DNA from 2 places in the Neisseria sp. P0014.S009 genome. Region 2 is predicted to be linked to the other one. Evidence: predicted binding sites of a transcription regulator. Region 2 holds the regulator's gene; the other holds the start of a gene.
The links. Region 2 encodes FNR, which switches genes on or off when oxygen is low (the NO sensors DNR and NnrR bind a similar motif). Its sites were predicted from a motif close to TTGATNNNNATCAA; they were not measured.

Region 1 (3,431 bases), on a different contig from region 2:
GCAGAGTTTTAGCCAAGTTAGCACGTGCGCCGAAGAACTGCATTTGTTTGCCGACCACCATCGGGCTGACGCAGCAGGCAATGGCGTAGTCGTCGCTATTGAAGTCAGGGCGCATCAAATCGTCGTTTTCGTATTGGATGGACGAAGTATCGATGGATACTTTGGCGCAGAATTCTTTAAAGCCTTGCGGCAGTTGTTCTGACCACAATACAGTGATGTTTGGCTCAGGAGACGGGCCCATGTTGTACAGGGTGTGCAGCACACGGAAGTTGGTGCGTGTTACCAAGGTACGGCCGTCCAAGCCCATGCCGCCGATAGATTCGGTTGCCCAAATCGGGTCGCCGGAGAAGAGTTGATCGTATTCCGGAGTGCGCAGGAAACGAACCATACGCAGTTTCATCACCAAGTGGTCAATAAATTCTTGCGCTTGGGTTTCGGTAATCACACCGTTTTTCAGGTCGCGTTCGATGTAGATATCCAAGAATGAAGATACACGGCCGAAGGACATCGCTGCGCCGTTTTGAGATTTAACGGCAGCGAGGTAGGCGAAGTAAGTCCATTGGATCGCTTCTTGTGCATTTTTTGCAGGGCCGGAAATATCGTAGCCGTAAGAAGCCGCCATTTCTTTCATTTGGTTCAATGCTTTATATTGCTCATTGATTTCTTCGCGGCGGCGGATCACTTCTTCCAAGTCCACACCGTTTTCCAAATCGGCTTGCAGTGAGTTGAACTGGTTGAGTTTGTCTTTCATCAAGAAGTCGATACCGTACAATGCCACACGACGGTAGTCGCCGATAATACGGCCGCGGCCATAAGCATCCGGCAGACCGGTAATCACGCCTGATTTACGGCAACGGCGGATGTCGGGTGTATAAACGTCAAACACGCCTTGGTTATGGGTTTTGCGGTATTTGGTGAAAATTTCGCTAACTTCGGGATTTAATTCAACGTTGTACACTTTGCACGCATCTTGTACCATTTTCAAACCGCCAAACGGCATGATAGAGCGTTTCAAAGGCTCGTCTGTTTGCAGGCCGACGATGGTTTCCAAATCTTTGTTGATGTAGCCCGGAGCGTGGCTGGTAATACCGGATATGATTTGCGCGTCGATTTTGTACGGCTCGTGCGTACGGTTTTCTACTTTAATTCCTTCCAATACGTCCGTCCACAGTTTGGTTGTGGCTTCGGTTGCAGGTGCCAAGAAAGAAGCATCGCCTTCATAAGGCGTGTAGTTTTTCTGAATAAAATCGCGAACATCTACGTTGATTTCCCAGTTACCGCCAGTAAAACCTTCCCAAGCGGTTGGACGTTGCTGAACATCATTTGACATATCAAGCTCCTAATTTTATTGAAAATATAGACCGTAAATTTTCTGAAAGGATAGCACTAATACCCTTCCATTTACAGGGGTTTTCTTGAAATAAAATTACAGACTAGCCTTTTCTTGACTTACATCAATGAGAATAATTGTTACTTAGCACTACATCTCGGTTTCCAAACACTTACGTTAAAAAACGGCGTAGAATACGAAATTCAGCCCTGAAGACAGACATCCTTCAGGGCTGAATTTTTATTGTATTTCATATCAAAGGCCGTCTGAAACATTCAGACGGCCTTTTATTCACTTAATCAATTAAGCAAACGGGTGGTGCAAAACGATGGTTTCTTCACGGTCAGGACCAGTTGAAACAATAGCCACAGGCGCACCGCACACTTCTTCAATCCGTTTCAGATAAGCTTTAGCGTTTTCAGGCAGCTTGTCGTACTCTTTCACACCGAAAGTCGACTCGCTCCAACCCGGCATGGTTTCGTAAATCGGTTTGCAGGTTTCTACCGCATCAGAGCCGCAAGGCAGAATGTCGGTTTTACTGCCATCAGGCAATTCATAGCCTACGCAGATATTGATGTTTTCAATACCGTCCATCACGTCCAGCTTGGTGATGCACATGCCGGAAATGCCGTTAACTTGAATAGAGCGTTTCAGAGCAGCCGCGTCAAACCAACCACAACGACGCGCACGACCGGTTACAGAACCGAACTCATGGCCGCGCTCAGCCAAACCTGCGCCCACTTCGTCAAACAATTCAGTCGGGAATGGGCCGGAACCCACGCGGGTGGTATAGGCTTTAACGATACCCAAAACGTAATCCAGCATTTGCGGACCTACGCCTGCACCGGCAGAAGCGGCACCAGCCAAGCAGTTGGAGGAAGTCACAAACGGATAAGTACCGTAGTCGATGTCCAGCAACGTACCTTGCGCGCCTTCAAACAACAGGCTTTCGCCTTTACGGTTTTTCTCGTTCAAAACACGGGAAACATCGGTAATCATCGGCGTAATGCGCGGTGCAACTTTTTCAATGACCGCCATCACGTCTTCAACTTTTACCGGCTCGGCATTGTGCAGGTGTTGCAACTGAACGTTGTAATAAGCCAAAACAGCTTCCAGTTTTTCAACCAGTTTTTCAGGGTGCAACAAGTCCACCACGCGAATCGCGCGACGGGCAACTTTATCTTCATAGGCTGGGCCGATGCCGCGACCGGTTGTACCAATTTTGCTTTTACCGCGGGAAGCTTCGCGAGCTTGGTCAAGCGCAATATGGTAAGGCAGAATCAATGGGCAGGTTGGCGCAATTTTCAGACGGCCTTCAACGTTTTTCACACCGGCAGCGTTCAATTCGTCGATTTCGCCCAACAATGCTTCAGGAGAAACCACAACACCTGAGCCGATGAAGCAGTCCAAAGTCTCATGCAAAATGCCGCTTGGAATCAGGCGCAAAATGGTTTTTTTGCCACCGACGACCAAAGTATGGCCGGCATTGTGGCCGCCTTGGAAACGTACTACACCGCTGGTTTCTTCCGCCAGCCAGTCAACAATCTTACCTTTGCCTTCATCACCCCATTGGGCACCGATTACGACAACATTTTTAGCCATAGCCATCTAACCTTATTTCAGATACAAAATTTCAAAATAAAACTTAATCATTCAAAGCGATTACTTTCCAAACACCGTCTACCTGTTTCAGACGGCCTGTAACCTCTTTCGAACCGTTATAGCCGATACCGTAATCGATAACGACACATTGTCCTTGTTCGCGCAAAGCATCTACCGCTTCTTGAGCCGCAGGCATGTCTTTTACATCGACAGCCACCACGGATTCCCGTCCGATAGCAGGAAGGCGGCCGATGAAGCTGCGCAAATCAAAACTGAATCCGGCTGCAGGACGCGCGCGCCCGAAGTATCCGCCCAATCCGTCATAACGGCCGCCGCGTGCCACGGCATCATGACGGTTTGAACCATAAGCCGCGTAAAGCAAACCGGTATGGTAATTGTCAACGCGCAGTTCCGACAAATCGATATGCACTTTTTGATTTGGGAACGCGTCGCATACTGCCTGCAATTCATCCAAAGCCGCACTGACTGCGGACAATTC
Region 2 (3,431 bases):
AGTGCCTGCTTCCTAGTAGTTAATCATGCCGAAAAATCAATCTTGTGTCATTAATTTAGGGCAAAATCAGACAATTCACCTACCTAAAGTTGTACAAAAACAACAAAACCCCTTTCCCTCTTCTTTCCTGAATTTCCTGTTTTCATATCATTAAAAGATATTTTCATTAAAAACAACCATTTTCAAAACTCGGGGCAAAACTGGGCAAAATATGTTAAATTACATGCCGTTTGTCGCACAAAATCCACAATAACAACGTATTCGGTACTGCTACCATGAAACTGCAACAATTACGTTACGCCCTTGAAGTTTACCGGCACAATCTGAATGTCTCTGAAGCCGCCGATGCGCTTTTCACATCCCAGCCCGGCATTTCCAAACAAATCCGCCTGCTTGAAGAAGAATTGGGTATCCAAATTTTTATCCGCAGCGGCAAGCGTGTGGTTTCCGTTTCGCAACCGGGCAAAGCCGTGTTAGAAATTTCGGAACGAATTTTGCGCGATGTACAAAACATTAAAAATATCGGCAGCGAGTTTACCGATCATGACAGCGGTTCGCTGACCATCGCGACAACGCATACCCAGGCGCGTTATGCCTTGCCCAAAATCGTTGCGGAATTTGTCAAAAACTACCCTAAGGTCAATTTGAGCATCAAACAAGGCAGCCCTTCTGCGATTGCGCAAATGGTCAGCAGCGGCGAAGCAGATTTAGCAATTATTACCGAACAGATTGATGATCATCCTGAGTTAGGCAAGCTGCCCTGCTACGAATGGAACCATGCCGTGATTGTTCCGCATGACCACCCTCTTTTGGACTGCCGCAATCCTTTAAGCCTTGAAGATTTGGCTTCTTTTCCGCTGGTTACTTACGAATTTGCTTTTAATTCCGGCAGCAGCATTGCGCGTACATTTAATAAAGCGCATATTGAGCAACCTGATGTTGCCTTATCGGCTGCCGATACAGATGTATTGAAGACGTATGTCCGCTTAGGCTTGGGCGTTGGTTTGATGGCCAAAATGGCGTACGATCCCGTTGTCGATCAAGATTTACAGCTTATTGATGCGGCACACTTATTTGAACCGTCGCCCACTTGGATAGCCTTACGCTCGGATACTTACCTGCGCGGTTACGCGTATGACTTTATCCAGATGTTTGCACCGAAACTGACCAGAGAAGTAGTCGACCGCATTCTGTACACGCCGGTTGTTGAAGATTTTTCAATTTAATACCTGACTATCACTTGCGTAACTTAACAATTATTCTTTAATTCTTGTTAAAAAGGCCGTCTGAAATATTTCAGACGGCCTAAGATTCAGATAGCGTGCGAACAACCGGAAACCATTTTCTTCAAGGTTGTCGCATCTAAGATTTTGATGTGCTTGTGTTCAACCGAAATCAAGCCTTCATGATGGAATTTAGACAAGGTGCGGCTGACTGTTTCCAGCTTCAGCCCCAAATAGCTGCCGATTTCCTCACGCGACATCCGCAAGATAAAATCATTGGCGGCGAAGCCTCGTGAATAGAGACGCTGAGACAGGTTGAGCAAGAATGCTGCCAATCGCTCTTCAGCGCGCATATTGCCCAAAAGCAGCATAACGCCCTGATCTCGGACAATTTCACGGCTCATCAAGCGGAAAAAGTGAGAACGAAGACTGGGAATATCCTGTCCAAGTTCTTCAATATGTGTAAACGGAAGCTCGCATACCTCGCTGTCTTCCAAAGCCACAGCATCACAGCTGTGAATATGGGAACAAATCCCATCCATACCGATCAGCTCGCCCGACATAAAAAAGCCGGTTACCTGATCTCGTCCATCTTGGCTGGCGACTGTTGTCTTAAAGAAGCCCGCACGGATGGCAAACAAAGAGGTAAACGGCTCGCCGGCACGGAACAGGTATTCACCTTTTTTCAGACGGCGGCTTTGACGAATAACCGCATCTAATTGTGAAAATTCGTTAGGCATCAGTCCGACAGGCAAACACAGCTCGCGTAAAGAACATGTGGAACACAAGGTTTTCATTTGATGTGTTGCATTGTGTGTGGCCATAACGCACCCTTAATCTGCATAGTTCTATAAATCCCTGATGAAGCCGAATAACTATTGACCCATGTCAAAGTCGGCATATCATTATGAGGCATTCTACCAAACTATCGAAATTTTGACTAAAATTTTCCCTAATTTCCCTACTTTATACTACAAGCCCCTACCATGAAAATCATCCCCATCTCAAATAACACCAACACAAACAATGAATTACCGGAATTTGACCGTGAATTAATTGCCAGTTTGCCATCAAGCGGTCCACGTTATACATCCTATCCGACCGCCGACCGCTTCCATGAAGGCTTTAAAGAAGCCGAATATATCCAAGCTTTAAACCTGCGCAACATGGGCGCGCTCAACAAACCCCTTTCGCTCTACATCCACATCCCCTTCTGCAATACCATCTGCTACTACTGCGGCTGTAACAAAATCATTACCAAAGACAAAAGCCGTGCCGATGCCTATATCCAGTATCTGGAAAAAGAAATGGAATTACTGGCACCTCATTTAGGCGGAAGACACCAGCTCGCGCAGCTCCACTTCGGCGGCGGCACGCCCACATTCCTGAGCGACGACCAACTCGAACGCGTCTTCGACATGATTTGTAAATACTTCCAGCTGATTCCCAACGGCGAATACTCCATCGAAATAGACCCGCGCAAAGTCAGCCGCGAAACCGTCCTCAAACTGGGCAAACTCGGTTTCAACCGCATGAGTGTCGGTATTCAAGACTTTGACCCTAAAGTGCAGGAAGCGGTCAACCGCATTCAAAGTTATGAAGAAACTAAAGAAGTGATTGATGCCGCGCGTGAAGCCGGATTTAAATCGGTCAGCGTCGATTTGATTTACGGCCTGCCGCACCAAAACACCGAAAGCATCAAAACCACCATTGACACGGTCTTGTCCCTCGACCCCGACCGCCTCGCCCTCTACCACTACGCCCACCTACCGCATATCTTCAAACCGCAACGCCGTATCGACACCAATGTCGTTCCTGGCAGCGAAGAAAAACTCGATATGCTGCAATATTGCGTCCAAACCCTGACTGAGCGCGGCTACGTTTTCATCGGCATGGACCACTTTGCCAAACCTGACGACGAGCTCTCCATCGCTCTCAAAGAAGGTTTCCTGCAACGAAATTTCCAAGGCTACTCGACCTATGCCGACTGCGACTTGGTGGCGATCGGCGTGTCTTCTATCGGCAAAATCGGCAGCACCTACTCCCAAAACGAGCGCGATATCGATGCCTATTACGCCGCACTCGATGCCGGACATCTACCGATTATGCGCGGCTACCAGCTTAATCAAGACGACATTCTGCGCCGCAACATCATTCAGGATTTGATGTGCCGCTTCTCGCTTGATTATCAAATTTACGAAAGCGTGT

Region 1: the regulator FNR is predicted to act here: its motif matches at 1,445-1,458, upstream of pflB (formate C-acetyltransferase).

The regions. Positions count from the first base shown of each region.
Region 1 is NZ_JBQCVS010000004.1:78,598-82,028, reverse strand. Features, by position in the region: gene pflB (formate C-acetyltransferase) at 1-1,330, opposite strand, end outside; gene ACTHS4_RS04850 (adenylosuccinate synthase) at 1,634-2,932, opposite strand; gene ACTHS4_RS04845 (ATP phosphoribosyltransferase regulatory subunit) at 2,976-3,431, opposite strand, start outside.
Region 2 is NZ_JBQCVS010000005.1:65,057-68,487, reverse strand. Features, by position in the region: gene ACTHS4_RS05510 (CysB family HTH-type transcriptional regulator) at 276-1,226, shown strand; gene fnr (fumarate/nitrate reduction transcriptional regulator Fnr) at 1,313-2,047, opposite strand; gene hemN (oxygen-independent coproporphyrinogen III oxidase) at 2,210-3,431, shown strand, end outside.